DNA from 2 places in the Paenibacillus sp. AD87 genome. Region 2 is predicted to be linked to the other one. Evidence: riboswitches for the same ligand, from Rfam matches in the RefSeq annotation. Region 2 holds a riboswitch; the other holds the start of a gene.
What was found. Region 2 has a riboswitch for glycine ahead of sdaAB (L-serine ammonia-lyase, iron-sulfur-dependent subunit beta). Riboswitches for the same ligand answer to the same signal wherever they lie in the genome.
Positions count from the first base shown of each region.

Region 1: it holds a riboswitch for glycine, as region 2 does, so the genes downstream of both, gcvT (glycine cleavage system aminomethyltransferase GcvT) here and sdaAB (L-serine ammonia-lyase, iron-sulfur-dependent subunit beta) in region 2, are expected to answer to the same signal.

Region 1 is NZ_LXQN01000007.1:407,825-424,160, forward strand. Features, by position in the region: gene ptsG (glucose-specific PTS transporter subunit IIBC) at 1-1,400, shown strand, start outside; gene gpAD87_RS01965 (HPr family phosphocarrier protein) at 1,478-1,753, shown strand; gene ptsP (phosphoenolpyruvate--protein phosphotransferase) at 1,746-3,458, shown strand; gene gpAD87_RS01980 (helix-turn-helix domain-containing protein) at 3,708-5,279, shown strand; gene gpAD87_RS01985 (alpha/beta hydrolase family protein) at 5,424-6,593, shown strand; gene gpAD87_RS01990 (ABC transporter substrate-binding protein) at 6,620-7,600, shown strand; gene gpAD87_RS01995 (hypothetical protein) at 7,597-8,379, shown strand; gene gcvPB (aminomethyl-transferring glycine dehydrogenase subunit GcvPB) at 8,524-10,011, opposite strand; gene gcvPA (aminomethyl-transferring glycine dehydrogenase subunit GcvPA) at 10,104-11,459, opposite strand; gene gcvT (glycine cleavage system aminomethyltransferase GcvT) at 11,456-12,592, opposite strand; glycine riboswitch at 12,790-12,890, opposite strand; glycine riboswitch at 12,894-13,016, opposite strand; gene gcvH (glycine cleavage system protein GcvH) at 13,364-13,753, shown strand; gene gpAD87_RS02020 (PTS mannitol transporter subunit IICB) at 14,320-15,786, shown strand; gene gpAD87_RS02025 (BglG family transcription antiterminator) at 15,786-16,336, shown strand, end outside.
Region 2 is NZ_LXQN01000022.1:450,593-466,928, reverse strand. Features, by position in the region: gene gpAD87_RS30240 (arsenic transporter) at 1-387, shown strand, start outside; gene gpAD87_RS30235 (phosphate ABC transporter substrate-binding protein PstS family protein) at 1,145-2,068, shown strand; gene pstC (phosphate ABC transporter permease subunit PstC) at 2,211-3,119, shown strand; gene pstA (phosphate ABC transporter permease PstA) at 3,122-4,009, shown strand; gene pstB (phosphate ABC transporter ATP-binding protein PstB) at 4,022-4,777, shown strand; gene gpAD87_RS30215 (phosphotransferase enzyme family protein) at 4,967-6,097, shown strand; gene gpAD87_RS30210 (MFS transporter) at 6,127-7,404, shown strand; glycine riboswitch at 7,742-7,865, shown strand; glycine riboswitch at 7,870-8,013, shown strand; gene sdaAB (L-serine ammonia-lyase, iron-sulfur-dependent subunit beta) at 8,125-8,814, shown strand; gene sdaAA (L-serine ammonia-lyase, iron-sulfur-dependent, subunit alpha) at 8,804-9,748, shown strand; gene gpAD87_RS30195 (YhgE/Pip domain-containing protein) at 10,005-11,222, shown strand; gene gpAD87_RS30190 (PadR family transcriptional regulator) at 11,331-11,843, shown strand; gene gpAD87_RS30185 (alpha-glycosidase) at 11,992-13,746, opposite strand; gene gpAD87_RS30180 (response regulator transcription factor) at 14,026-14,709, shown strand; gene gpAD87_RS30175 (HAMP domain-containing sensor histidine kinase) at 14,754-16,271, shown strand; gene gpAD87_RS30170 (ABC transporter ATP-binding protein) at 16,333-16,336, shown strand, end outside.

The sequences.
Region 1 (16,336 bases), on a different contig from region 2:
GGTCACTTATTCCGTTCGGTCTGCATCACATTTTCTATTCACCATTCTGGTTTGAGTTCGGTGAATATGTGAACAAAGCTGGAGATGTCATTCGTGGAGACCAGCAAATCTTCTTCAATCAACTGCGTGATGGTGTGAACCTTACAGCGGGAACGTTCCAAGTTGGTAAATTCCCGTTCATGATGTTCGGTTTGCCAGCTGCGGCGCTTGCGATGTACCATGAAGCAAGACCGGAGCACAAAAAGTATGTTGCAGGGATCATGGGATCAGCTGCGCTGACTTCGTTCCTCACAGGGATTACAGAACCACTGGAGTTCTCATTCCTGTTTGTAGCGCCAATCCTGTTTGCAGTACACTGTATCTTTGCAGGTTTGTCTTTCATGACGATGCAAATTCTTGGAGTCAAAATCGGGATGACATTCTCCGGTGGATTCATTGACTTCCTGATTTTCGGGATTATCCCGAACCGCACGCCTTGGTGGGATGTTATCATCGTAGGTTTGATTCTTGCAGTGATCTACTATTTCGGATTCCGATTGATCATTCGCAAATTCAACCTGAAAACACCAGGTCGTGAAGAGGCAACTCCTGAAACTGCTTCGGGCGGTGGAGGCTCAGGTTCAACGGATGATCTGCCTCACAATATTCTTGCTGCATTCGGCGGGCAAGATAATATCAAACATCTGGATGCCTGCATTACTCGTTTGCGGATTGAAGTAAATGAGAAATCCAGTGTAAATAAAGATCGTTTGAAACAATTGGGTGCATCTGGTGTACTTGAAGTGGGTAATAATGTACAGGCCATCTTCGGTACACGTTCAGATACGATTAAATCTCAAATGCAGGATATCATTGCAGGACGGACACCGGCACCAGCTCCAGCAGCTGTGGCTAAGCCAGCTCCTGAACAGGAAAAGGCGCAAGGTGAAGAAGGCGAACGTATTATTGCGGAAGACATCGTTATGCCAGTTAACGGCGAATTGATGGATATCACAAACGTTCCTGATCCGGTCTTTGCTGAGAAAATGACAGGCGATGGCTTTGCTGTTCTACCTCATGATGGCAAGATTACTTCCCCTGTATATGGTAAGGTGTTTAACGTATTTCCAAGCAAACATGCCGTAGGGATTATGTCTGACGGAGGCAAGGAAGTGCTTGTTCATATAGGTGTCAACACGGTGAAGCTGAAAGGCCAGGGCTTTAACGTGCTTGTGCAGGAAGGCGACCTGGTATCGGCAGGACAGCCGATTATGGAAGTGGATCTGGAGTATGTGAAAGCTAATGCTCCGTCGATCATCTCTCCGATCATTTTCACCAACCTGCCAGAAGGCTCGACAGTAACGCTAACGAAAAGTGGGTTACTGAAAATTGGCGATCAGCCGATTGTTGAGATAAAATAAGAAGTGTTACGACGATGGCAAGCAAGTGTAAATATATGCAATGCCTAAATTAAATTATTGAAAGTGAGATGATTGTAATGCAACAAACATTCAGAATTACAGACGAAGATGGTATCCACGCACGTCCGGCGACAGCCCTGGTTAATACAGCAAACAAATTCAAAGGTGCAGAATCCTTTGCAGAAGCTAACGGTAAAAAAGTAACTTTGAAATCCATCCTGGGTGTACTTTCCCTTGGTCTGGAACAAGGCGACACCATCAACATCATCGTTGAAGGCGAAGGAGAAGCTGAAGCTCTTCAAGCTCTGACAGACGTTATGGTTAACGAAGGGCTGGGCGAAATTAATGCTTAATGTCTCTGGGATCGCGGCTTCGGCGGGTATTGCTATCGCCAAGGCGTTTATCTTGGAGCATCCCAATTACTCTGTAGAAAAACGCGAAATCAACGACGTTGACGCAGAGATCGCGAAACTCGACTCAGCTCTGGGCAAGTCCCAGGCTGAGCTTGAGGCGATCAAAGAGCGTACTTTACAAGAGCTTGGCGAGAAAAAAGCTGAGATTTTTGCTTCGCATTTGCTCATTCTGAATGACCCGGAACTGATTGATCCGGTTAAAGCGAAAATTGCAGATGATAAGATTAATGCGGAATTCGCATTGAACGAAACAGCAACGCAATTTATCGAAATGTTCGAAAACATGAAGAGTGCTTACCTGCAGGAACGTGCTGCGGATATGCGTGATGTAACCAAACGTGTGCTAAATCACTTGCTTGGTATCGAATTCATGAGTCCTGCTGAGATCAGTGAAGAAGTGATCGTGCTTGCGGAGGATCTTACGCCTTCCGACACGGCTCAACTGAACCGTCAATATGTTAAAGGTTTTGCAACCAATATTGGTGGACGTACTTCTCACTCTGCAATCATGGCTCGTTCGCTTGAAATTCCGGCTGTCGTTGGAACCAAGGACATTCTGGCTCAAGCGAAACAAGGTGACATGATTATCGTTGACGGTTTGGACGGTCACGTACTGGTTAATCCAACGGATGATGTTATTGCTGAGTATCGTTCCAAACAGGAGCAATACGATGCACAACGTGCGGAGTGGAGAAAACTGCGTGATGAGCCAACGGTAACGGTGGACAACGTTCATGTGGAACTGGCAGCCAACATTGGTACACCGAATGATGTTGCTGGTGTTCTGGAGAATGGCGGCGAGGCTGTAGGCCTGTACCGTACCGAGTTCCTGTACATGGGCAGAGACAAGCTTCCTTCCGAGGACATTCAGTATAATGCTTACAAGGCTGTACTGGAAAAAATGGAAGGTAAACCTGTTGTTGTTCGTACACTCGACATCGGTGGAGACAAAGAGCTTCCATATCTGGACCTGCCAAAAGAAATGAATCCATTCCTAGGTTTCCGCGCAGTTCGTCTGTGTCTGGACCGTCTGGACATTTTCCGTACTCAATTGCGTGCATTGCTGCGTGCAAGCGTACATGGTAACCTGCGTGTCATGTTCCCTATGATCGCAACACTTGGTGAATTCCGTGAAGCGAAAGCTGTCTTGCTCGAAGAGAAAGAGAAGCTGGTTGCTGAAGGTATTGCTGTTTCTGACAGCATTCAACTCGGAATTATGGTCGAAATTCCTTCGACTGCAGTTCTGGCGGATCAGTTTGCCAAAGAAGTGGATTTCTTCAGTATCGGAACGAACGATCTGATTCAATACACGATGGCTGCTGACCGAATGAACGAACGAGTGGCATATCTGTACCAACCTTACAATCCAGCCATTTTGCGTTTGGTTAAAATGGTTATCGATGCAGCGCATCGTGAAGGCAAATGGGTTGGCATGTGTGGTGAGATGGCCGGAGACGAAACAGCAATTCCATTGCTACTCGGTCTCGGACTGGATGAGTTCAGCATGAGCGCAACATCTATTCTGCCAGCTCGCAGTCAGATCACCAAGCTGTCCCGTGCAGACATGCAAGAACTTGCTGCCAAAGCACTGGATATGCAAACGGCTGAACAAGTCGTTGAATTGGTTCAAAGCATTCAAGCGTAATGTAATTTTACGGGGTTTCCACCCGATTTTAAGGGTTTCTTTTTCCGATAAAAAAGCTGCAGTCTTGCAGCGATTTTGCCGGTATCTGTTGTTACAGCAGATACCGGCTTTTTTTGTTTTGGGCCGATATCACTATTCTGCAGAGAAGTTACATTTTTCCGTTTGTATCTTGGTTGAAAATCATTATCATTAAGATATTCGAACAATTCAAACAATGGACATCATGCTGAGGGAGAAAGTAGGGCTACCATGAAGGTCAATGAAAAAAAGGCAGGCAAGATGCTTAAATATAGCAGTATCGATTCGTTTGAAGTGTCCTGGAATGGAGAAATTGTTCATGCAGCGACAGCGGAACACTTCGCTATTCTTTGTACAAGTGGCTCAGGAACTTTGGTATCGAACGAACACATATCCCGATTGAATGAAGGGGAAGTCTATTTGCTGGCTCCTGGACAGAGGTTCAAGCTGGCGGCAGATGAGCAGGCGTTAAAAGGCTGTATGGTCCGTTTCGAAGTATACGAATATGGCGGAGAACAGCAGATGACCGCTACCCATGCTTTCATGGAGGGTTTGTTTTGGTGCAAAGATCCGCATCAACTCGCGCTCTCTTGTGATCGATTGCTTCAACTGGAGGTCGCTGGTGACGAGGAACACTTCAATAGACAGGCCGCATTATACGGTTTGATGACTTCACTTGTTCAAGCGGAGGCCAAGCCGGAAAGCGTTGAGTCTACCGTTTCTGCGATTGCCCGTGTTGCCGATTATATGAATGAACATCTGGATCATGAGTTAAAACGAGATGAATTGTCCAAGCTTGCTGGCCTGAGTCCAGGGTATTTTTCGTGGGCATTTCAGCAATATACAGGAAAGACCCCGACGGCCTATCTGATGGATGTCAGAATGAAACGGGCCAAGGAGCTCCTTTTGTCAGGTGATGGTGTAAAAGAGACCGCGGTCCGAGTCGGCTATGAAGATGAATTTTATTTTAGCCGCAGATTCAAACAGAAGATGGGACTTTCGCCTAATGCGTTTGTCAAAAGCCGCAGATATAGTATCGCAAGTGTCTCTGATCCAATCTCGGGCAGTTTACTGGCACTTGGCCTGCTTCCGAAAGCTGCTGCCTTTTATCCAAATCATGAATTATACAACCGAATGACTCGTCTGCATTCTTATGAGCTGGGGGAAGGGCAGATCTGGCAAGAAAATGTGGATCGATTGCGTGCGTCGGAGCCGGAGCTTATTTTCTGCACTGACATTCTGGGCGAGCGGGCGCGAAAAGAGCTGGAGCAGATTGCGCCGACAGTTGCCATCCCTTGGTTATCCGCAGACTGGCGCGAGCAGCTTCGAATGATTGCAGAAGTCATGGAGCATCGGGCAGAGGCGGAGGTGTGGCTGTCAGAATATGATGGCAAGGCGGAAGCGGTCTACCGCAAAGTAAGACGTAACATCGGTGGAGCTACCGTCAACATATGGCGTATCACGGATTCGGAATATCGGATATATGGCAAACGCAATGCTGGCGCGGTCCTTTATGATGATTTTAGATTGGCAGCTACGCATCGTCTCGATGACATCAATGTTTTTGAATCGGTGACTAAAGAAGCTCTGGAAAAATACGACGCAGATATGCTGATTATCATGGTAGATTCCACACAGCAGGCGGCCCGGACATGGAAGGCGCTCCAGACGAGCGAGCAGTGGCATCGTTTGACAGCGGTTCGGCATGGACATGTGTACGAGGTGGGGACAGAAAAATTGTTTGAGTATTCAGCATGGTCGCATGATCGGGCGCTGTCCTATTTTATGCGGTTATTTGGCTGACTAAAGTCCAGTTCACTCCGTTTAAATATCCATGTTTAGCGGAAGCAATGAATGATATGATACGTATTGAGAAAGAAAATCATTATCAGTGTAAAGAGGAGGTGACATTCCATTTCTGGAAAGCCGCCTTGGAATCTGGAGCAATTGTTCGAAGTACCTCGATTATACCCGGTTTCAGAAGATCAACATACCAGCGTACATGCTTGCTTCTATGAGGGTGTGTCATATAAAGGTCGTGCTACTCGCATATTTGCCTACTACGGCATCCCGCGTCCGGTCTCTCCTAACGAGGAAGTTCCCGCGGTAATTTTGGTTCACGGTGGTGCGGGAACAGCTTTTAGCAGTTGGGTGAAAGAATGGATGGCACGAGGGTATGCTGCGATAGCCATGGATCTGGAAGGGCATGTTCCATTCGGGGATGAGGAGCACACCGAACGGATGGAATGGCCTTCACATTCATGGAGTGGTCCTGAGAAACAGGGTGTATTTGCAGATTACGAACAGCCTGTTGAAGATCAATGGATGTATCATGCCGTAGCCGCTGTAATATTGGCTCATTCATTGCTCCGCTCTTTTCCGGGTGTAGACAAGCAGAGCATAGGTATAACAGGAATTTCATGGGGAGGCATCATCACAAGTTTGGTTGCGGGGTTAGACACCAGGCTTTCTTTTGCCATGCCCGTTTATGGCTGTGGGTATTTGCATGAACCGGGTTCCTATTATGGGCTTAGCTTTGCATCGATGCCGGAGGCAGAGGCAGAACGTGTTCGTCTATTATGGGATCCATCTACATATCTGTCGGAAAGCCGCTTGCCGATGTTATGGCTTAACGGTAGTAATGATACCCATTTTCCGTTGACCATATTTAACAAGTCTTTTGAGCAGCATCTGGAGTGCCATCCGAACAACAACAAAAGCAGACTAAGCCTTCATCCGGGTCTTGGACATTCTTATAAGGAGGCATGGGCATGCGAGGGGGTCTTCGCTTTTGCAGACAGTATCGTTAAAGCGAAACCTGCGCTTGTTGAAATTTGTGAGGAGAAACACGAGGACGGTTGGTTTGTCGTTCGGTATGATTCATGCCTTCCTGTTCTGGAGGCCAATCTTTATTGGTGCGTGGATGATCGCAATTGGAGAACCGCAAGATGGGAGTCCATTCCCGCTTCGTTGGATACAACGAACTGCAAAGCGCTCATACGTCTTCCACAGCATGGGAGTTCGTTTTTTATGAATCTAAGAAATGAAAAGGGTTGGATCACAAGCACACGTGTAATGAGAAATGAGAGAATGGCAAAAAACAAAATAATAGAATAACCAAAGAATAAGGGGATCTGTAGAAAATGAAACAACGAAATCAACGCTACTTCACGTTAACAGCAGTTTTGCTTGCGGTGTTATTATTGATTGTGGCCTGTGGCAACAAAGAGAAGTCAGGTTCGTCTGAGGCAGAACCGACGAAACAGGAACAAGCGGCATCGGATGAGTCCCAAGATACCACGTTTACATTTAAGGATACAAATGGTGAGCAGACATTACCGCAAAAGCCAGAAAACATTGCTTCCACAGTGACATATTTGACGGATCACCTGATTGCACTTGGCATGACGCCAAAAGCTACGGTGAAATCACAGAACGAAGATTTTCCGTTATATTTGAAGCCATTCTTGAATGATGTGGCTATCATCGGTGATCAAGGTAAGGTAAGTGCAGAGAAAATGCTCTCTCTTGGACCAGATCTGATTGTGACGGATACGAACAGCAAAGAGCAATACGAGAATTATGCCAAAATTGCTCCAACGGCCATGCTTGAGAATGGATATGTGGCACCTGATTGGCAGACGGCATTTCGAGCTACCGCGGCGGCCTTTGGTCTGAACGAAAAGGCAGAAGAAGTGATAAATACCTATGAAACGCATAAAGCTGAGGCGATCCAGAAGGTTCACGCCAAAGCAAAAGGTAAGACACTCATGGTATTGCGCATAAGAAATGATATTCGGTATTACGGAGACATGGACTACAAATGGCTTTATGACGATTTTGGTTTCTCCAGACCAACTGTTTTCCCCGTGACAAGCGCTGAAAGTCGCTATGAAGTGCTGTCTAATGAAAAGCTGCCAGAAATCGATCCGGATTACATTATCCTTATCAATGATAATGAAGAGATCTATAACAATCTGCAGACCTTGGGGATTTGGAAAAACATGAAGGCTGTTAAAAATAATCAGGTATTCCAGGTGGCGTCGGATTCGTGGTTTGGCGGGTATGGACCCAATGCGGCTACTTCTATGCTGGATGACCTGAATCGTTTGTTCGGCGAATGATGAATGACCGGATTCGTGAGGAACTGGGGAAGAACTTTAATCTTGTACAGGAACTGAATGGTGTACCCGTGGCATCGCTATGTGGAGAATCTATTGTTGATCCGGAGGCAATGAGAAGCTTTTTGTCCGCCTATCAACAGTTAATCGAGGGACAGGATCTAACGGTTGCCGCAGCCTATTTCACCAGTTGGTTCGGTGATGTGGCAGCTGCGCTGCAATATACCGTATCCGTCCATGATTCAGCTCCGAATTTTTCGCTAGCCAATCTGAGTATACATTTGATGAAGGAAACCGGCTATACACGAATTGCTTTTCAACTTGAGAACATGGATGTCACTCTCGCTCCGAAGGATTCGGAGGAAAGAACGGTCTGGCTTGAAGCAGAATTAAGACGTTTTTACAGTCAGACTGCACGTCCCCTCATGGAGTGTTTGTCCAAAGCTTCTGGGTTGCATGTCAGCATGTTGTGGGGGCAGTTGCCAACGGCTCTGCAAAACTACAGGGAGAATATTCATAATACGTATCAAGACGATGAAGCTCTCTTGCGTCAGTTTGCCGCTGATGAACTGGTGCTGCAAAATGGTCTGGAAGCTGATGTATTTGGTCTGGCCAAGAATCCGCTTCGTGTCAGGGTTCGGATGATTGATCATCCGCTGGAGCCTACGAAGAGACTTGCGATCAAAAACGTCTGTTGCTTGCAATATTTACGACAAGGTCGCTCCTATTGTTACACCTGTCCGCGATTGGGCAAGAAGGAACGGGCCAATTGGAAGCCCTAGACCGGAGAAGATATAATAAAGCTGACAGGTTAATAAGCAATAAAGAAAACAGCCGCGCAGAAAGCAAAATGCGGCTGTTTTTGGCATTTATTAATGATTATCAACGACTGAATATGTTTTCATTAGTTTATTAGAGGTTAGCTTTTAACTGCAAGCACAGTTCAGTACAGGTTTACGGGCTGCTGTTGTTTCATCCAGACGGGTAACCGGTGTGCTATAAGGGGCATTGAGTACTAATTCAGGCGTTTCTTCTGCTTCTTTGGCAATGCGAATCATCGTATCGATGAACCCATCCAGTGTTTCTTTGCTCTCGGTTTCCGTTGGTTCGATCATGATGCACTCCTCAACGTTCAGCGGGAAGTACACGGTTGGCGGGTGATACCCAAAATCAAGCAATCGTTTGGCAACATCCAGCGTGCGTACACCATATTGCTTCAACCCCCGGCCAGACATAACAAATTCATGTTTACACACGCCTGGATACGGAATCTCGTAGTAAGGTGCGAGACGAGCCATCATGTAGTTGGCGTTGAGCACTGCACATTCAGATACCCGGCGTAAGCCTTCAGGTCCATAAGTACGAATGTAGGCATAGGCGCGGACCAGAATACCGAAGTTACCATAGTAAGCTTTGACCCGGCCAATGGATTGATCGCCTTCGCGATCCAATGCATATATGCCCTCATCATTTTTGATGACCATCGGTTTCGGCAGAAACGGAATCAAGCGGCTCTTCACGCCAACCGGGCCGGCACCAGGTCCACCTCCGCCGTGCGGAGTACTCATCGTTTTATGCAAATTCAGATGCACTACGTCGAAGCCCATATCGCCAGGTCGGGTGATGCCCATAATGGCATTGGAGTTGGCTCCATCGTAATACAGCAAGCCACCTGCCTGGTGCACAATGGAGGCAATCTCCTGAATGTCTTTTTCGAAAAGTCCGAGTGTGTTCGGGTTAGTCAGCATGAGTGCTGCGGTGTCCGAACCAACAGCTGCGCGAAGTGCGTCCAGATCTACGAGCCCGTCTGCGCGGGAAGGGATCGTTACCGTTTCGAAACCTGCTACTGTGGCACTTGCCGGGTTGGTCCCGTGAGAAGAGTCCGGTACGATAACTTTCGTGCGCTGTTCACCACGGCCTTCGTGGTAGGCACGGATCATCATGAGCCCAGTCCATTCGCCATGTGCGCCAGCAGCTGGTTGGAGCGTAACGGCATCCATACCGGTTAGTCCGGCAAGGTCATTTTGCAACGTGTAGAGCAGTTCAAGTGCACCTTGAATGCTGGATTCATGCTGATAGGGATGAATTTTGGCGAACCCGTTGTAACGGGCCACATCCTCATTAATCTTCGGATTATATTTCATCGTACAAGAGCCCAGCGGATAGAATCCGTTATCTATCCCGAAATTACGACGAGACAGGGCAGTGTAATGGCGAATGACGTCAACTTCAAAAACCTCAGGCAATGCTGCTGCTTCCGACCGAAGCATTTCCCGGGGAATCAGGGAATCCACAGCTTGACGGGGAACGTCGCATTCAGGCAACGAATAAGCGACCCGACCCGGACTGCTGAGTTCAAAAATCAACGATTGCTCCGGTGCTGGAGAGGCAGCCTGGTTAGTGTCTGTTGTGATAGTTTCAGGTTGGCCCGAAGTGGAGATAGAGGTTACCGTTTCCGATTGTCCTTGTGCTGATGTCGTCGTTGTCTTTGTTGTCGTTTCCTGAGTCACAGCGATCCCTCCAATACACGTGCGAATTCGTCGATCTCTTCCTTGCTGCGTCGTTCAGTAACTGCAATCAGCATATGTCCGGCGAGCTCCGGATAATCACGTCCAAGCTCATAGCCGCCAATGAAACCTGCATCCAGCAATTTCAGTTGCAGTGGTTCCACATTTGTTCCTTCAGGCAGTTGGATAACAAACTCATTGAACGTAGGTGCGGTAAACGTAAGAGAGACGCCTGGAATTGCGGTAAGCGTGTTAAGGGCATAATGGCTCTTTTGCAAATTCAAATCAGCGACGTCGATCATGCCTTGTTTACCCATAATGGACATATATACAGAGGCGCTCAGCGCGAGTAACGCCTGGTTGGAACAGATGTTGGACGTCGCCTTTTCACGGCGGATATGCTGTTCCCGTGCTTGCAGCGTGAGTACAAAACCACGCTTGCCGTTGCGGTCCGTTGTCTGGCCTACAATTCGGCCAGGAATTCGGCGCATATGAGCTTGGGATACGGCGAAGTATCCGCATGTTGGGCCGCCGAGTGAAGCGGCGATGCCAAGGGGCTGCGCGTCGCCAACGACGATGTCAGCACCCAGCTTGCCTGGGGCTTCCAGCAGACCCAGCGATAGCGGGTTGGCGCTGACCACGAGCAGGCTCTTGTGCGCATGCGCAAGGTCTGCGGCCTGTTTTACATTTTCCACGGCGCCGAAGAAGTTCGGGCTCTGGATCATGACGGCTGCGGTGTCATCGGACACGGCGGCTTGCAGGGCATCCCAGTCTGTTACACCATTTTGATATCCAATCTCAACAATCTCCAGATTGAGGCCGTGAGCATAAGCTTGCAATACCTGACGGGATTCGGGGTGCACGGTACGTGACACAATCAGCTGTTTGCGGCGGGTTGCCGCTGCGGCCAGATTGCCTGCTTCCGCAAATGCAGTTGCACCATCGTACATGCTGGCATTGGCTACAGCCATGCCTGTCAACTCACAGATGTAGGATTGAAACTCGAAAATCGCCTGCAATTCTCCTTGGCTGATCTCGGGTTGATAGGGTGTATAGGCTGTATAGAACTCGGAACGGGAAATTACATGATTAATGACGGAGGGAACGTGGTGATCATAAATGCCTGCACCCAGGAAACTGGCGTGTGTCTCGAAGTTGGCATTCGCTGCCGCTTGCTTCGACATATGACGTGTCAGTGCGTATTCATCCAGTTTGGAGGAAACAGGCAGTTCGCCCTGATAGCGAATCTCCTGTGGAATGTCATGGAACAGATCCTCAATCGTTTCCACGCCGATGGTTGCCAGCATGGCACTCTGATCCTGCTCGGTCATGGGGATGTAGCGATGCTTGCTCATGCTTGATCAGCTCCTTGAGTAGGTGTCTTTGGCGCACGTGTCCGTTTATGAAAAGGGGTCTTCACGACCTCGGCTTTCAGTTTCTTGCCACGAATCTCAATCTCCAGCGGGGTACCCAGTGCAGCATATTTGCTGTCAATCAAGGCCAGCCCCAGATTACGTTTTAACGTAGGCGACTGGGTGCCTGTGGTTACTTCACCAATCTGTACGCCTTCGGCGTAAATGGGATAATGAGGACGAGGGATGCCGCGCTCCAGCACTTCGATGCCGACCAGCTTTCGGGCAGGCCCATCATTTTTTTGCTGCAACAAGGCTTCATGTCCGATAAACGGTCCTGCATTTAGCTTCACAAACATACCTACGCCAGCCTCCAGCGGTGTGATGGTTGCAGACAATTCCTGTCCATACAGGGGCAGCTTGGCTTCAAAGCGCAGCGTATCCCGGGCACCCAGTCCTGTCGGAACGAGTTCGTGACCTTCTCCGGCTTGCATCAATCCGTTCCAGACCTCAGCAGCTTGTTCCGCGGGAACATAGAGCTCAAAGCCATCTTCACCCGTATATCCGGTGCGGGATAACAGCAATGTAACGCCACATACCTTCGCATTTGCCACAAAGCGGAAAGGCTCAATCGAAGACACATCGGTGTCTGTCACCGCTCTGAGAATATCCACTGCCAGCGGACCTTGCAGAGCAAGCAGCGCCGTTTGATCCGAATCATTGGTCATCGTTACGCCTGGCGTCATGTGCTGTTGCAGCCATGCCCAGTCCTTGTCGATGTTGGAGGCGTTAACCACCAGCATATAATGCTGGTCTTTCAGTTTATAGATCAGCAGATCATCGACCACGCCGCCATCCGGATAACACATTAACGTGTATTGGGCCTGACCGGGAACGAGTGTTGTTACATCATTAGTGGTCATGTGCTGTAAAAAAGCTTCTGCGTGTTCACCTTGTACGGTGAATTCGCCCATGTGGGATACATCAAATAATCCGGCACGTTCTCGCACCGCTTCGTGCTCTTTCTGAATTCCACTGAATTGTACCGGGAGCTCCCAGCCACCAAAATCAATGCATCGTACGCCTTCATATTGCTGATAGAGTGGAAAGAGTGGGGTTCTAAGCAAATCGGACATCCAATCACCTCGTCATGGGCCGTCAACCGGCCGAGTGTATAACCGTGGATCAATGAATCTGGCATCATATTTTATTATAAAAGTAAGGTAAGGACGCTATAGGCAGCGCCGCTCTATAACCTGTTTTCGTTTTTTTGGGAAAAAGGAAAAGGACAGGCCAAAGAATCGGCATGCCAGAAGCACGCTGTATTCTTAGGCTCTGTCCTTGGTACCTGAGAGTTACCCCGCCGCATGATGCAGCAGGTTTCCCCTTGGGTGATCATAACGCCCATACAGGGCGATTAGATGCTCTCCAGAGTTGCGTCCCGTAAAAGTCCTTTTGCCTGAGAGATTCACCTCCGCTTGTCGGTGGCTTACTCCTTCGGCGTTACCGCATGTACACCCTGATTCGGGTGTCAAGGGTAATCTCTCCCTTTACATTCATCCGCGGGTATTGCATAGACCAATTAAACACATTTACTACTCTCATTAAAGCCTGAATCGTCTATTGATGTCAAGAACGATATCATAGATATGAACAAAAAATCCGAATGAAATTTTTAATTAACATTAAAATGTTCGTCTATTTATAAAGAGTGCGCTTACTTTTCTAATATTCACCATTATATGTAGGGAGGGTCCATTTGAGTTACAGGCATATAAGGAAGAAAAACAAATAAATTGTGAGGTATCTTGACATTTGAATCGAAAATATCATACGCTATGTTCTGGGAAAAAGGTTAAGGTCAAAGAAACGCATGCACTCATTAATGAAAAGCGAGGCGGATATCGATGAGCGAATTGAAAAGTGATTTCCTGTACAGTGAAGAGCACGAATGGGTGCAGACCGTAGGGGAGGATACCGTACGTATTGGCATTACCGAGTTCGCGCAGCATCAGCTGGGTGACATTGTGTTTGTAGAATTGCCTGACCTTGAATCGGATGTAAAAGCGGAAGACGGCATTGGAACGATTGAATCCGTCAAAACCGTTTCGGATTTGTTTTCTCCTGTCAGTGGAACGATTATTGCTGTGAATGATGCATTGCAGGATTCCCCGGAGCTGGTTAACAACTCCCCATATGAGGAAGGCTGGATGATCGAGATTCGTGTTGAGGGCGACCTCACAGCAGCACTTTCCACATTGATGAACGCGGATGCGTATCGTAAACATACGGAATAATATTAAGGTACAAATTTCCGCTAGATACGGAGTTTCAGCTTAATGGAAAAGTTCGTTTAACGTAATAAAAATGAATCGATTGATTATAGATCCGGATGGTGATACAGCTCATTCGGAGAATACTTAGGCGCAATTGCCTCACCTGGGACAGGATGAGGCAATTGCGTTTTTTTCGTTGTTACTCGACTAAGTAGATGGAATAAATATCAATCTAACGTGTTTCATCATTATTTCTAATTGAGATAGAAACAGCTCATTTAAATAGAAGAAATTTACAATTTCATTTGTCATTAAAATGGGGCATTTCGTGGGTATGATACATGAAAGGGAATAACAGGTTCCATTCCATATACAAAGTTTAAACATGGGACAATCCTTTAAATTTAAATCTTGTCATCAACGTTCATGACGGAAGTAGGTTTTCATTTCGTTGTAGAAGATACCGTTTTCATTTACGATATGGTTGTAAATTAAGATTTATTGAAGATTTGTACCTTTGTTCGTCTGGATCATCGTTGTCAAAATTCAGTGGAATTAAGGTTTAATATGTTGAGGAGGTTTTCAATATGAGTTCAGTGGACGCAAAGTCCGAAAAAAGCGGAGGAATACGGGTCGGCGTTCAGAAGTTTGGACGTTTCCTGAGTGGTATGGTTATGCCGAACATGGGTGCATTTATCGCCTGGGGTTTGATTACGGCATTGTTCATTCCAAAAGGATGGTTCCCTAACGCAGATTTTGCATTGCTGGTTGATCCAATGATCAAATATTTGCTGCCTTTGCTTATCGGTTACACAGGCGGTACCATGGTACACGGCCAACGTGGTGGTGTAGTCGGTGCAATAATGACCATCGGGGTTATTGTCGGCAGTGACATTCCAATGTTCCTTGGCGCTATGATTGCCGGACCATTGGGAGCTTGGGTCATTAAGAAATTTGACAAAGCTGTCGATGGCAAAATCAAATCAGGGTTTGAGATGCTGGTTAACAACTTCTCCGCTGGTATTATTGGTGGGATTTTGGCCCTTCTAGCCCTTAAAGGCATCGGGCCTTTCGTTGAAGCGATTAGCAAGGTGTTATCGGCTGGGGTAGAAGCTTTGATGAATGCTGGTCTTCTCCCGCTGGTCAACCTGATCATTGAGCCAGGAAAAGTATTATTCCTGAACAATGCCATCAACCATGGGATTCTGACACCGATTGGTACGGATCAAGCAAGAGAACTGGGGCAATCCGTATTATTCATGCTTGAATCCAACCCAGGACCTGGACTCGGCATTTTGCTGGCATACTGCTTCTTCGGTCGCGGATCAGCCAAATCTTCCGCTCCAGGTGCTGTAATCATTCATTTCTTTGGCGGGATTCACGAGATTTATTTCCCTTACATTCTGATGAGACCGATACTGATTCTGGCTGCGATGGCTGGTGGTGTGGCGGGTACATTGACCTTCATGCTGACAGGAGCTGGTTTGGTATCTGCACCGTCACCGGGAAGTATCATTGCCTACTCATTGTTAACACCTAAGGGCGGATATCTTGGCATGTTTGCCGGGGTAGCCGTAGCTGCGGTCATCTCCTTCCTCGTGGCATCCATACTGCTCAAAACAGGTAAACAGAAGGATGACGAAGATCTGGATAGTGCTTCCAACCGCATGAAAGATATGAAAAATCAGGGCAAAACGGGCAACCTCACCGTTGATAAAGACAATCGTGAAGCTGACCGTGCAGCCGATATTGCTTCTTCGGCAGTAAAAACGGATATCAATAAAATTGTATTCTCCTGTGATGCAGGTATGGGTTCGAGTGCCATGGGTGCCTCGATTCTGCGGAAGAAAATGAAGGCAGCCGGTGTGGATGTCGCTGTAACCAACACGGCGATCAGTGAGATTCCACAAGATGCCGACATCGTCATCACACAGAAAACATTGACTGACCGGGCCAAATCCGTGGCTCCAAATGCAGAGCATATTTCCATCGATAACTTCCTGAAGAGTCCTGAATATGAGGCACTGGTGGAGCGCCTCAAATCCGACTCCTGATGAGTAATATTACAAGGAGACAGCGTGAGATCGTGGAGTTCCTGCTGGAGCATCCTCATGAGGTAACTGCTGGCGATATAGCTGTTGCGGTCAAAGTAAGCACTCGTACCGTACATCGAGAGTTGCAGATGATTGAACAATGGCTTGAGCCCCTTGGCATGAGATTGGAAAAAAAATCGGGAACCGGGGTTCGAATTGATCCCGGTTCCGATGATTTGGCCGTATTGCGTCAACAACTTGAGCTTAACGAATATGTGGAGTTTACGCCCGAAGAGCGTAAACTCTTCATGCTTTGTATTTTGCTGGATGAATCCGAGCCTGTGAAGCTGCTTGCATTGGCCTCAGATCTGAAGGTAACCGTGTCTACGGCAAGCAACGATCTGGACGATCTGGAACCACGCATTCAGCTGGCTGGATTGAAGCTGGTTCGCAGACGTGGATATGGGGTCAAGATCAATGGAAGCGAGCTGGCTCATCGCATGGCTATTTCTGCGCTCGCTCTTGAATATCTGGATGAATCCGATTTATTCGGTAGACAAGCGGAGCAGGG
Region 2 (16,336 bases):
ACCGATCATTTGAGCCGCTGGCTTGATGCCATCGCAGACCATGGTTTGTTAGCTGCCTCAGTGGGAATGGGCATGATCGCTGCGATATTGTCATCTTTAATGAACAACTTGCCCACCGTTTTAATTAACGCATTGGCGATTCAGGGTGCACACACCGAAGGTATTGTACGTGAGGCGCTAATCTATGCCAATGTGATTGGTTCCGATCTGGGTCCCAAAATGACGCCAATCGGTTCACTTGCCACACTACTGTGGCTGCATGTGCTGTCCCGCAAAGGTGTAAAGATTACATGGGGATATTATTTCAAGGCAGGCATCATCTTAACCATTCCCACACTATTAATCACCTTGGCCGGATTGGCATTATGGCTATGGATTCTGGGTTAATAAAATCGCATTTTACATTAACAATCATCATATGATCCAACTTATTGTAGAAAGCTGCTCTCATTTGCTGGTGCTACCTACCAGCTATGAGGCAGTTTTTTTGTTTCTTCTATAGAAGAAACAAATTCTCTTTTTACATTACATGTACACAATGGCCAGCCTTCTACAGTGCTGGCCTTCTTTTTTGCCATCCCCCAGTCTGAGGATTAAAATGCCTGAGACACAACCAGCGCTGACACAGCGCAGGGAACGGAACGATTGTGTAAACGCGAAGCTTATTCTGTGTAAGGATTTTACCTGTAAGAAAGGTCAAAATTATCATTAGTTCTTAATGGGTAGATAAAACACCGAACGTAGTGGAGGGGACGGGACGGGACGGAATCGATTCTGAAGAAGCGAAGCGTTCGCCTTTGTCTCCGAGTTTTAACATTATACATATCAAATCAAAAAAAATTGGAGACAACAGCGATCGGAAGAACGATCCGTAACCGGAACGGCCAGTCGAAAGTATTAGCGACTTATTCATTATGTAATAAAAATCTGGACACAATACGGATTGAAACAACGTCAGTTCCCGGAGCGGCCACTTCAGCGCAATTTGTAACAGATGCATTTCAATCCAGTAAACATTTTTAACATTGCGTTTACAAAACATTGATTTTGAGATGACATAACGCAACTACAATGAATAAAGAGTTGATGGTGAACAAAAATAAAAGCAAATCGCCGTCACTAATTTGGGGGAGGAAAACAAAACATGTTTAAAAAGTTGCCGTTCATTTTGATGACCTTAACGTTCGTACTGGTACTCGCAGCATGCGGATCGAAAAATGACGCTGGTACAGAGGGAAGCAATGGTTCCACAGGAGAAACTGCTACTGAACTTAGTGGTAACATTCTCGCTGTTGGATCAACAGCACTGCAACCTCTGGTAGAGCAAGCTGGACAAAAATTTATGGCAGTTGATGAATATAAGAACGTGATGGTACAAGTGCAAGGCGGCGGTAGTGGTACAGGTCTGACACAAGTATCCGAAGGACAAGCTACAATCGGTAACTCTGACGTATTTGCAGAAGAGAAAATCGATGACGCAGCAAAAGTAAGCGAACTGAAAGACCACCAAGTGGCTGTTGTAGCCATCGCTCCAGTAAGCAACAAAGATGCAGGTGTACAAGATTTGACGAAGCAACAACTGATCGACATTTTCTCTGGTAAAATCACAAACTGGAAAGATGTTGGCGGTAAAGATCAAGCCATCGTTATCGTAAACCGTCCTAGCAGCTCCGGTACTCGTGCAACATTCGAGAACTTTGCACTGGGAACAAAAGTGGAAGATATCCAAGGTTCTATTCAGGAAGATTCCTCCGGTACAGTTAAAAAGCTCGTAGCTGAAACGCCGGGCGCTATTGGTTACTTGGCTCTGTCCTACCTGGATGACAGCCTGCAAGTTTTGAAATACGAAGGTGTAGAAGCAACGGTTGAGAACGTAGAAGCAGGAACTTATCCGGTATGGGCTTACGAGCACATGTACACTAAAGGTGACCCGGATGCAGCAACAAAAGCATTCCTCGACTACATCCTGAGTGACGAAATTCAACAAAACGACGTGACGGAGCTTGGTTACATCCCAGTATCCGGCATGAAAGTAAAACGTGACGCAGCAGGCACTGTGACTCAATAATCTTTGAACTTGCGCATACAGCGAGAGAGGCGGACCTAGGTCCTGCCTCTTTGCGCGGTTTGCTCTGGATTAATCCCATATTTTGCATGAATTCTACTATAGAAGGATGGTTGTTATGGAACAGACCGAAGGGGGAACGGTAATGAACAACAAGTTGAAACCGCGCCGGCCCTTGAGAGAGAAGCATTATTGGGAAGAGTGGACGGGACGGATCTATACGTCGATTTGTGTCGTTTTCCTGATCGTTGTCATGTTTTCCATCGTTTATTTTGTAGCGTCCAAAGGCTTGTCGACCTTTTTCCAGAATGGCGTAAGTTTACGCGAATTTTTATCCGGAAAAACGTGGAACCCAACGGGGGAACCCGCTGCCTACGGAGCGTTGCCGTTCATTACCGGTTCATTCATAACAACATTGCTTGCAGCTCTGATTGCAAGTCCGCTTAGCTTGTGTGCAGCGCTCTTCATGACCGAGATTGTACCAGGTAAAGGTAAAAAGATATTGCAACCTGCGATTGAATTGCTGTCTGGTATTCCTTCCGTTGTGTACGGGTTTATCGGTCTCAGTGTTATCGTTCCTTTATTGCGCAGCATGTTTGGCGGAGCCGGCGTCGGGATTGCAGCCGGATGTTTGGTTCTGTCTGTTATGATTTTGCCTACCGTAACAAGCATTATGGCAGATGCACTGTCTGCACTGCCGAAAGGTCTGCGTGAATCATCCTACGCACTGGGGGCAACTCGCTGGCAAACGATTTACCGTGTCATTATCCCGACGGTTCTTCCAGCTTTGCTGACAGGGATTGTACTGGGTATGGCTCGCGCATTTGGTGAAGCTCTTGCCGTACAGATGGTCATCGGGAATGCGCCGCATGTACCGACATCACTGCTCGAATCGGCTTCAACGTTAACGAGTGTAATCACCTTGAGTATGGGTAACACCACGATGGGATCTGTTCATAATAATGCACTGTGGAGTATGGCGCTTGTCCTGCTGGTGATGACCTTTGTCTTCGTCATTCTGGTTCGCCTGCTTGAAAGGAGGAACCGGGTATGAAAATGAAGGCTAAAACGGTAGATAAAGTTGCCACATCCGTTATCGTTGTTCTGGCCCTGTTCATTGTTGTTCTCTTGCTCGGTTTGCTTGGCTTCATTCTGGTACGTGGGATTGGCCAGATTAACTGGCACTTCCTGACCAGTTCACCACAGTTACTCAAAGGTGGAGGCGGGATTGGACCGCAATTATTCAACTCGATTTTCCTGCTTGTTCTGACCCTGATTATTACCATCCCTCTCGGATGGGGTGGCGGTATTTATATGGCTGAGTACGCCAAGCCGGGCCGGATCACAAGTTTTATTCGACTGGTTGTCGAAGTGTTATCCTCGTTCCCGTCTATCGTTATTGGTTTGTTCGGACTCTTGTTAATTGTTAATAAATTTGGTCTCGGATTCTCCTTATTATCGGGTGCCATGGCCTTGGCTATATTCAATCTTCCACTCATGGTGCGGACAACGGAGCAAGCGTTCCGGGCCGTTCCAAAAGAGCAGAAGGAAGCAGGTCTTGCACTCGGATTGTCCAAATGGAAAATTATTACTTCCATTCTGCTGCCTGTGGCATTGCCAAGCTTAATCACGGGTACGATCCTGGCATCGGGCCGGATCTTCGGTGAAGCAGCAGCCCTGATGTTCACAGCAGGTATGAGTAGTCCACCGCTGGACTTCACGGACTGGAATCCAACGAGTCCAAGATCGCCGATCAATCCATTGCGTCCGGCAGAGACGCTGGCCGTGCACATCTGGAAAGTAAACAGTGAAGGCATTGGCCCGGATTCCAAAGAAGTAGCAGCTGGCGCTTCAGCCGTGCTTGTACTTCTCGTACTGGCGTTCAATCTGAGTGCACGCTGGATCGGTCGGGTGGTTTACCGCCGCATGACAGCTTCGAAATAAGGAGGAACGAACATGGCCATACCTTTTGGTACGGAACAGTTAAGCATATATTATGGGCATTTTCAGGCAGTTAAGCAGATCAGCCTGACTTTTCCCGAAGCCAGTGTAACGGCACTCATTGGACCATCCGGCTGTGGTAAATCCACGTTCCTGCGGTCGCTCAACCGAATGAACGACGAGATTGCCGGTTCCCGCACCGAGGGACATATCTGGATGGATGGCAATGATCTGAATGAGCCGGGCACAGATGTAATCAAGCTTCGTCAGAAGATCGGCATGGTGTGGCAGAAGCCGAACCCTTTCCACAAGTCTATCTACAACAATATCGCGTTTGGCCCCCGCTACCGCGGTATCAAGAACAAGAAGGCACTGGATGAAATTGTGGAAAAAAGCTTGCGTCGCGCTGCGCTCTGGGACGAAGTGAAGGACAGACTGAATGAATCTGCCCTGGCCCTTTCGGGTGGGCAACAGCAGCGGCTCTGTATCGCCCGCGCGTTGTCGGTTGATCCGCAGATTTTGCTGCTCGATGAGCCGGCATCTGCGCTTGACCCGGTATCAACGGGTAAGGTGGAGGAGTTGATCTCGGAGCTCAAGAAGGAGCTGCGGATCGTGATTGTTACCCATAATATGCAGCAGGCGGCACGCATCTCGGATTATACAGCTTATTTTTATCTGGGAAGCATGATTGAGCACGGGGATACGGAACATATTTTCACCAACCCGGACAATCGTCTGACTCAAGAATATATTATGGGACGTTTCGGTTAACTGTTAAATTGGATGGAGTATGAGATCGATGATAGATTTATAGAGATAGAAGGAAGCATAACACTCGGGCGAGGTCGTTCGGGGGTTATGCTTTTTTACATCATTCTACATATGGAATAGTTTGCCAAAATAAAAACAATCATGCTACGATATTTGTGAGCACCACCTTTAATTTGATAAGAGAAGGAGATGTGGATCATAACTACCCATAAGATTGCCCATGACACCATGGCAACTGAAATTATCTCGCATTATTCCATAGAAAAGCCTTCAATTTCCTTTATCCGACATAATGAAAATCTAACGTATCAGGTGGTTGATGAATCAACCGGAGAGAAGTACCTATTGCGTATACATAAAGCCGCTTTTGCAAGCATGACGGGCATCCAGCATACACGACCTGCACTTGAAGCAGAGATGAATCTACTTTATGAATTACGGGCTACCAGACCATTGCGGGTGCAGACTCCTGTACGCAATACATCGGATGAGTGGGTCACCGTCTGGTTGGACGAAGCAGGAGAAGAGATCTGTTGTACTGTTCTGGAATGGATTGAGGGCAGGGATATTAAGCAGGGAGAACGTCTGACAACAGCGCAGATTCATGATTTGGGCGTACAGTTGCAGACGTTGCACCAATATGGACGACGACCAACGGGAGCTCCTGAGCCTCAGGTGGGTTCACTGAAGTCTGAAAGCGGGCAGCAGACGAATGACCGTGAACAGCACGCTGATAAGGCGATCATCTCAGATATATATAACGATAGCCCTGCCTTAGAGCAAATGGGAGTAAGACCAGCCTATGGCTCGATCAAAGAGAATCTGGTCATGTTGGAGCAATTGGAGGAAGGCGTTAGACGTGGTATCTTTACTCCTGAAGATTTCGATCTGATTCGTGAGACGTTTGAGAACATTAACAGGCAACTCGAAGCGTATCCGCAGAATGCCGAGACATGGGGAGTGATTCACGGGGACATCACCCGCGGTAATCTGCTAGTGACGGATCAGGGTATATCTATGATTGATTTTTGTTTATACGGTTATGGCTACTATCTCTTTGATGCCGGAGGTGCGGCTACGATTTTCAATCGGGAGGAACGGGATGTCTTCCTATCGGGATATACGGAGCAGACAGGACCACTGACGAAGCGTGATATTCGGTTAATGGAAGGATTCATGCTGATCTTTACGTTCGGCTATTTTGCATTTCAGATGGAGAATGAGTCCAGGTACGAATGGATGAAAGAGCGAATGCCTCTTATATGCAGCAAATTTTGCAAACCATATGTACAGAACGAGAGTATTTTCTATGAGTTATAATTTGTGATTTCTAGTGGGTGGGTAGCGCTATGAAGAACATTCGTGCAAAGAGAGTTGCATCGAAGGGGCAGTCTGGTGGCTGGAAGCATGCCGGATTGCTGCTTAGCGGAGTGGGCATATCCAATCTGGGTGATTTCATATATATTGTGGCGATTAACCTGATGGTATTGAATATGACACAGTCTCCAGCGGCAGTCGCAGGGTTGTGGATTATCTCGCCGATTGCTTCGGTGTGCACTAAGTTTTGGTCAGGCAGCCTGATTGATCGTTATGATCAGCGACAGCTGATGATTGGTGCTGATATGCTACGGGCATTGTTGGTGGCGGCGCTCCCACTGATGTCCAGCCTATGGATGATGTACGCAGTGATGTTTCTGATCAGCATGTCTTCATCTATATTTGTCCCTTCCTCTCAGGTATACATTACCCGGTTGGTACCTGCTGAACGGCGCAAGCGCTTCAATTCCCTACAAGCCCTGATCAGCTCAGGGGCATTTATTACCGGCCCAGCAGTTGCAGGAGTGATGCTAATTTATTTATCTCCGGCGGCAGCCATTTATGCCAATGCGGTTTCCTTTGCTGCTTCTGCGTTGATTCTAATGTTTCTTCCCAAACTGGGCATTGGAGAACAGAATATAGGGACGGGAAGCAGACTCACACCTCGGATGATTGCCCAGGATTGGAGAGCTGTACTGAGCTTCAGCCGAAAGTCGGGCTACGTGGTCGGTATATATGCCCTGTTCCAGATTATTCTGGTGGTCGGCATGTCGCTGGATGCCCAGGAAGTGGTGTTTATCCGTCAGGTGATGAACCTGCCTGAATCACAGTACGGAGCATTAATGAGTATCACCGGAATCGGTTATTTGGCAGGTTCCATGCTGGTTTGGATGTTCGCCAAACATTTGCCGATCCGTCACATGATGGGTGGCGGTGTACTTCTGGTCGCGCTGGGTTATTTTCTGTTCTCCCGTTCATTATCGTTTGAGCTGGCGGCGGTTGCCTTTATTCTGCTCGGTCTGTGCTCCGCACTGGCGAATACGGGCCTGGTTACCTTTTATCAAAATAATATCCCTGTCGATCTGATGGGGCGAATGAGCAGTGTACTTGGACTAGTGTTAAGTATGCTACAGGTGGCTTCCATTTTGATTGCAGGCGTAGTGGCCGAGCAGTTGTCACTTCGTATGGTATATACAGTTGTATCCGGGGTTATGCTGCTGGCTGCGTTGGGATTGTGGGTGACGAGTATGCTTCCTTCCCGAAGCAGGTATTACGATGAACCATCGAAGCCCAAGGCGATGGTGGGGTGACAGGCAGAAATACGGCAATTCTAGTACAGAATAAAGGTTACCTGAATACCCGAACCGTTCTGTGGAACATAACATAAATAGTATTAAACACTGATAGTCACTAATAGAAAATGAACAATGTATACGCTTTCGAGATGAAACGCATTAACACATTCATGTGATGAAAGTTTACAGTTCGTTAATTTATTTAGTGTATAAAATGGAAAAAAGCAAATATTCACAAAGAAATCGTTAAGTTTGTTGACACTGATCTTCCGGTCGATTAATCTTAATGAGAAAGTATTAAAAACTTCAATTATCGTTCTGTTACAAGATCAGAATGGTTCCATACAGCGAATGATAGCGAGCGGGAGAGACCTGGGCATGTCGAGTAAAATGGCAGCTGTCGGGCACCGAAGGAGCAAGCTGCTACGCACCCGGCGCAGTGGTTAATCTCTCAGGTAAATGTACCATCGTTGGACGCAACTCTGGAGAGTGCGCGAAACTGCGCCACCCAAGGGGTATATGGTCAAGCAGCACGGTGTGCAGGGTGACATCACCTGTGAATACAGGGATTGCATCGATCCGCCGCGCTGCTTATCATGAAACTCTCAGGTATCGAGGACAGAGAGAGGGCCTAGGGCCTTCTTCTGTCCTTTTTTGATGTCATCATTCAGTAATAAAGGAACATTATGGGTGTACGTCTGGATGAAAATGACGATTATAAATGGAGGGTTTGCGATGCGTTTTAAAGACGTTTTTTCAATTATTGGTCCGTCCATGACAGGTCCATCAAGTTCACATACGGCTGGAGCGGCAAGATTGGGGCGAATTGCCCGTCAGTGGCTGGGGTGCACGCCTGAACGCGCTCGATTAACACTGTATGGCTCGTTCGCCGATACGTATCAGGGGCATGGTACGGATCTTGCGTTAATCGGTGGCCTGCTTGATTATGTGACTGATGATCCACGTATACCGGATGCAGAACAATATGCAGAGGAAGTGGGTATGGAGGTAGAGTTTTTTACAAGCGGCCTGCCTGCTCCTCATCCGAATACGGTCAAGATTGAACTGTGGCATGGAGACCGTCAATGCTCACTAATTGGTGCTTCCATTGGCGGAGGTAGTGTATCGGTGCATGCATTGAATGATTTTCGTGTACAGATCAGCGGAGAGTTTCCCACACTTGTACTGCGCCATTCGGACAAAGCAGGAGTGCTCGCTTCCGTAACCTCCACCATCAGTTCGTCCGGGGTGAACATCGGGTACATGCAAGTGGATCGGAAAGCCCGGGATGGTGAAGCATTAACAGCGATGGAGATGGATGGTGTGCCGAATCCTGAGATGTTGAACCGTCTGCGGTCACTGGATCATATGCTGGACATTCGCGTGATTGATTTGAAGAGAGGGGTCGAGCCTGATGCGGTTTAAACATCTACATGAACTGAATACCATCTGTACAGCAGAATCCAAAACCATCGCCGAGCTGATGATCGAAGAGCAGGTTCAGGAGACGAATATCCCGGAAGCGGATGTTGTACGGCAGATGTCGGATTACTATCAGGTGATGAAGGAAGCTGTACACAAAGGGCTGACAGAAGATACGACATCACGCAGCGGTTTGACTGGCGGAGACGGCAAAAAAATGGCTGAGTACATTCGTAAAGGTGAGACTTGTTCTGGAGATGCTTCTGCACTGGCCATGGCGTATGCCCTTTGTGTATCGGAAGTGAATGCCTCCATGGGCCGGATCGTTGCCACACCAACAGCCGGTTCTTGCGGCATCATTCCGGGTGTGTTTATAAGCTCCCAAGAGCGTTTTGGCTGGAGTGACGAGCATCTGGTGAACGGTCTGTTCTGTGCGGGAGCGATTGGTTATGTCATTGCCAACAATTCATTTATCTCCGGTGCCGAGGGTGGCTGTCAGGCTGAAGTGGGTTCTGCCATCGGTATGGCCGCTGGAGCCATGGTGGAGCTGCGTGGAGGGACGCCGGAGCAAGTGGTTCATGCGGTTGGCCTCGCGTTAAAAAATACATTAGGCCTTATCTGCGATCCCGTCGCAGGCCTCGTGGAAATTCCGTGCATCGTGCGTAACGGACTGGGTGCCGTAACTGCGTTGGCTGCGGCCGACATGGCGCTGGCCGGGGTACGAAGTGCCATTCCTTCTGACGAAGTCATTGATGTCATGCTGGAAGTGGGCAGTGCGATGCCGAGCAGGCACCGTGAAACGGCCCAAGGTGGGCTTGCCCAAACACCGACAGGACGGAAAATGATGGAGAAGCTTGCTAAACCGAAGGCGAAGCGTGCGGAGCCTGAGATTGAAGCTGAGTCTCCTGCTGAAAATGAACCAGAAGCCAAGGCATAACATGCATGAACGTACATGAACTGAATTTAATTCGTGGAGCTTGATCATTAACGGTAATGATCTGCTCCCATCTTGATAAAAAAGCCGATACGAATTCTTCCTGGTGAAGAAGCGTATCGGCTTTTTTGTTGTTCCAACAAAGAAAAATAAAAAGGTATTGACGTTTATATATCGTTTAGATATATTATTTATTGTCATATATCAACACGATATATAAGATCGAGAATAAGTTATACAAATTAAGGAGATGGATAACATGAAAAGTGTTTTTCAAACGAGTCTTCTGTTTTTGAAAAATGGAGCTACAGTAGTCGGGTTAATTACAGCCGTACTGTTCCAGGTTTTTTTTAATACCATTTGGCTTAGTGGATATGATCAGGTAAATGCACGGATGAATCAGCTTGCTGTGACCATCGTAAATGAAGATGGGGCTGCGGCTGAGCCTGTGGCAAAGTCTCTTGCAGAGGGGCTTCATTTCGCGATTAAACCTTCGGCAACTATGGAAGAAGCCAGACAGATGTTAACGGACCGGGATGTATACATGATTATCGAGATTCCATCCGGTTTCATGCAGCAGGCGGGAGACTTGTCGGGCCCGGTGGCAGTGAAGTATGTAATGAATGAATCCAACGTGGCTACCGTAAAAAGTGTGATGCAGACCGTGTCCGCACAAGTTACAGCGACGTTGAACCGTGAAGTACAGCAAAACAGCATTCGGGGAGTGCTGAATCAATCAGGTATGGCTGCCGATCAGGCGAATACGATGGCGGTGGGGTTATCTTCCCGGGTGGAGGCAGAAGTGGAACGACTGAATCCAGTTCATAACTTTGCTTTTTCCATGGTACCAATGTTGATTGTGACAGCTACGTTTACAGGTGCAATGCTGCTTGGCATGAATCTGCAAAAGGTTTCTGGTGAACTCAGTAGCAGGGCAGGGAAATGGGAACGTTTCTGGGCGCGCAATATCATCAATGTTGGTGCTGCATTTATCGTATCGCTTGTTGGAGCAGGGATGATGCATGTTATGGGTGTATCATCAGCAGATGGATGGTGGATGTTATGGCTATTTCAGTTGTTGATTACTCTATCTTTTCTATTCGTGGCGCAATTGAGCTTGCTGCTGCTTGGAAATGCTGGAGCATGGTTAAACAGTGCCTTGTTGCCTCTGCTGATGTTGTCATCAGGCGCAACCATTCCCCGCGATGTCATGCCTGACTTCTATCAACAGATCGGTCATTATCTGCCGGCAACCTACGCGGTGCAGGGTATGATGAATCTGGTACTTGGCGGAGATGGGATTAGTCATGATGTTCTGCTTTTGGTAGTGATTGGAGCGGCGACGTTGGTTTTGGGAGCGGTGTGCACATGGATCAAACGCTCAGGTCCTGCACAATCCAGCATACCGTTGGAGTCCAAGATTGCTGCGACACCTGTCGCTCTGACTGGAAACCTGCCTTCACCTGATCGTGGATAAAGATATACCCCTTTTGCCGGATAAGCCAATCCGTGAATGTCTGATGATGTTGAACGTATAAGGGAGGATGTGATACGTTAAGAGCAATTGGAAAGGAGCGGTACACCGATGAACACGCAGCATGTCATCCTCGGAATACTGCACAATCAGCCATGTTCCGGATATGAGATCAAGCAGTACTTTGAACAATACTTTTCATTTTTCTTCGATGCCAGCTTTGGCACCATTTATCCCACACTTGCGAAGATGGAAAAGTCAGGGTTATTGACCAAAGAATCCGTTAGACAAGAAGGGAAACCTGACAAAAATGTGTATACCTTAACACCGGAAGGGTCTGCGGAGTTCAATACCTATTTGATGAGTCCCCTGGAAGCAGAGGTGTTCCGTTCTGATTTTCTGATGCGTCTGTATTTCGGAGAGCTGGCGGATGAAGATACTGTCGCAGGGTGGGTCCGGTCGGAGCTGAATCGTAAAGAGTTGCTGTATGCCGAGCTGCAGCGCCAGATGAAGCAATTTGGCGAACAGATCTCACCTGCACAGCGTTTGTGTATGCAAGTGGGGCTTGTACAATATGAGGCTACCATCCGATTGCTCAAGGAACAGCTGGCCGCCCCTCAGTAGCTTTCTATAGTATCCGTGTCATTAAATCAATTGACGATCCATCCATATCGCAGAAAAGCGCTCTACAGATCAGTAACAGGTCTGTGAGCGCTTATTCGGCGTTGCTTGCAATGCGTTGGAATTGCAAGGATACAACAATATGAAGAAGTTACGCGATATCTGTACTTAGTACAGCATATCCATATGCGGGCAGCTCAACGGCCAGGATGCCCTCTTCCTTGGCTGTACGATAATTCTCGCCAAATAACTCCGTCCATTCCCCGGCACCCGCTTCGAGCTCCACGATAGCTGTTTCTTCCGAACGATTGAAAAGGATCAGAATGCGCTCCTCCTCATCCTGTCGTTCCATCACAAGCTGGCTTCCGCCTTCACGGGCCTGCAGGAATCGAATGCTGCCTTCTGCACGCAGGGCAGGATGGGCTTGGCGAAGTGCGATTAGCTTCTGATAAAAGGTGAACAGCTCGCGATCCTGCTTCGTCTCATCCCACTCCATACATTTCCGACAGCCGGGATCATGATCGCCGTCCAGCCCAATCTCATCCCCGTAATAGATGCACGGGGCACCCATATAGCTGAATTGGAACAACGCGGCCAGTTTCATCTTCCGCTGGTCACCCTCACATAAGGTGAGCAGCCGTGGTGTATCGTGGCTATCAAGCAGATTGAACGCCACTTCGCTGGCTTGCAGCGCATAGCGGGACAGTTGTCGACCGATCGAGTTCGCGAACTGTTCGGCGTGAATGGCATCTTTTACAAAAAAACGATTTACGGCTTCCGTAAATGGATAGTTCATAGAGGCATCGAACTGATCACCTTGCAGCCAGGAGGAGGACTCATTCCATACCTCACCCAGGATATAGGCATCCGGATTCGCAGCCTTCACTACACGGCGGAAGTCGCGCCAGAACGCATTATCCACTTCATCCGCGACATCTAGCCGCCAGCCGTCGGTGCCCACTTCCTTGATCCAGTATTCGGCGACCTCCAGCAAATACGCCTTCACCTCGGGATTTTCCGTGTTAAGCTTCGGCATGTGGGCTTCGAATCCGAATGTTTCATACGTAGGAATGCCATCCTTCACGTCCAGCGGGAATTCATGCACATGGAACCAGTCCTTATATTTGGACTTCTCCCCGTTCTTCTGCACATCGACAAACGGCGCAAAAGTCTTCCCAGAATGATTGAACACCGCATCCAATAGCACCCGGATTCCGCGTGCATGGCACAGCTCAACAAGCCGTTTGGCTGTATCTGCATCACCAAAATGCCGATCTACTCGCAAATAATCTTCGGTATCGTATTTGTGATTGGTCGTTGCCTCGAAGATTGGTGTGAAATAAATGGCGTTAATGCCCAACTCTTCAAGGTAATCCAGATGGTCGATGACGCCCTGGAGATCACCGCCGAAGAAGTTAAACGGGGTCGGCTCACCACCCCAGGGTTCCACTTTTTCTGGATCAAGGTCGGGGTTGCCATTTGCGAATCGTTCAGGGAAGATCTGATAGAAGATTGCATCCTTCACCCATGCAGGCGGTGTAAATACAGCTCCGGGATGGATGTACGGAAACTGGAACATGTGACCAGGATCGTCGGGTTCATGCGTTTGGAAATCCGTTTCGGTCATCCAGATCTGTTCTGTGCCACTTTTCAGCAGGAAGGAATACTTCAGTCGATGATACGGAGGCTTTACTTGCCCCTCATAATAATCGAACATGGAATCGGATGTATATTTGGTTAAAGGAACTAGCTCTTTGGTGCGATCCCAGGCGTATTTGTCCCCAGTCAGGGCATGTACCTCGGTGAGGTCATTCTTTTTGGCACGCAGACGCAGACGAATGGTATCCTTATCGTAGGCATAGGCCCAGTTCCGTTTCGGTTGATGATAGATGGCTTCCAGCAGCATGTTGAATCTCCTCCCGTCGTATACACACGTAGTATGTGAGCAAGTAGCCGCATTCGATGCAAATCAATCTCGGGATGAATGCCACATGCTTATGTTGTTGAATCAACCTCTCAATCCCTGCATGAATTATGCGAAGCGGATGATTAAGGTATAATTTAAAATAAAAGGATATCCATGGTCGTGTGATCATCATTCGTACATTTTATATAAACAAGATACTTCATTATGTTTCAAATATATAATTAACCCAAAGGGTACAGAAAGGAAACGAATACGCGCATGAAAACGAAACTGTTATACATTGAAGACGATACGGAAATTGCCACATGGGTTAGGGCCGACTTGGAGGAGCGTGGATATGAGGTGGTATGGCTCGGAAGTGGTGAAGGTGCGGCTGAAGCTGCCGGGGGCTGTTCGTTGGTTATTCTGGATGTCATGCTGCCGGGACTGGATGGATTTACGGTAGGACAGCGACTCAAAAAGGAACATCCTGAAGTGCCCATTGTCATGCTCTCGGCTAGAACGTCCATTGACGACAAGCTGCATGGGCTTGATTTTGCCGATGATTATGTAACCAAGCCATTCCATCCCGATGAACTCGCCGCACGGATTGAAGTACAGCTTCGAAAGGCAGGGACGGCGATATCGGCCGATACCGTGGTAAAACTGGACCACTTGTCCATCTACGAGAAGGATCACCGAATCGTGAATGAGGAGACGGAGGAAGAAATTATTTTATCGGGCAAACAGTTTCATATCTTCGCCTACCTGCTCAGGCATATGGGCATGATTCGAACCAAGGAACAGATCTACGAAGCCGTTTGGAACGAGCCTTATCTGGACGGGGACAAGACATTAATGGTACATATCCGGCATCTGCGCGAGAAGCTGGAGCGTGATCCGGCGAACCCAACCATCATTCAAACCGTTCGTGGTGTTGGTTATCGTGTGAAGAAGCCATGAGAAGAAAAGCGACGATGCGCGATCCATCCAATAGGAATAGGGGAGTGAACCGTAGTCTTCCAGGCAAACGGAAAATGCGTTTTGGACGGACCTTGATGTCCCGATATATTCTCCTGATCTTGGCAGCGGTTTTGTTTGTGCCGGTCGTTCTCCCCATTACATCCATTATCTATGTGGTGGTGGTGAACAATACAAATAAAGACAATACGGCACCTTATGGCGATAGCACGAAAATTAGCAACCTGTGGACCCGGGAATCCGAGAAGCTGGATGGGGCGACATCTGAAAAAATCAATCAACGTATGGAACAGCTGCACCGGAAATATCCCAAATCTTCGATGTACCGTGTGGACCAAAACGGTGAAACGGCATTTATTCTCGCTGGAGAGGATGTTGATGTGTCGGAAACCAACGTGGATGGAACAACAATGACGACATTGAAATGGACGTTGGATCATCCGAAAACAGAGACCCGGATTCCTTCGATATGGAATGCAAACACCTCCCTGGAATTTATGAAGGAAGCCTCCTATCGTGATCCGCTAACGGTTGTTTCTTTTGTGGGTGGAGATAGTGAAGACAAGGGACAAGGGTTTATGGTGATTGAGGTTCCAAGGTATCTTTTGCAAAAGCCACAGAACAACTGGCCTATGGAACTTTTGTATTTGGGTGGATTGATGATGATCATCTTCCTGTTATTTATCATCATGTCGATCCTGTTTTTTGCGCGGATTCGCAAGCGGCTCATCCGGCTCCAGACGGCGATGATCACTCCGGGAAAGGAAGGCATTCCCCTTCCTGTGGAGATTCGCAGATCGGACGAGATTGGACATCTGGAGGAATCGTTCAACGAAATGGTGCATCAGTTGACAGACAGCCGTCACCGGGAGCGGGAGGAAGAGCAGCTTCGCAAACGTCTTGTCGCGGGATTGTCGCATGATCTGCGTACACCTCTGACCGTTATTCGTGGACATATGCATTCCCTTCACAAAGAACCACTAAGCCCGGCTGCGGATACTTCATTGCGTCGTATGGAAGCCAAGATGGATGATTTGAGCGGATTGATCGATAACATGTTATCGTACAACCTGCTCACCAGCGGAAAATATACATTGAAGCTGGAACAGAAGGACGTCCTGCGAATCGTCAGAGAAACGGCAGCGGCCTGGTATCCCGTTTGGGAGAAAGAGCAGTTTGAGATTGATATCGATCTGCCGGAAGAACCGTTGTTCTGGCAGGTGGATGAGCAGGGATTACGTCGTGTTCTCGATAACCTGTTTCAGAATGTCATCCGTCATGCAGCGAGTGGAAAATATATTGGCATATCGACAGAACAGATTCATGGGGAGAAGGCTCTTGTTATTCAGGATAGGGGCCCAGGATTGCAGGAAGATTCGGATACCAAGGGAACAGGTCTGGGGTTATCCATCGTGGATCTGCTGATTCGTGAGATGGGGCTGCGGAAGAGGGTAGACAGCTCTGAGAATGGATTGCGGGTGTGCCTCTATAGCGGCGGAGGAGCTGGGAAATCAAGGCCTTACCTTTTTTTAAACAAAACTTAAACTTCAGCCGACTTCAGCTTTAACCTTGGAAGGTTACGATGATATCCGAGGTGATTAAACAGTGA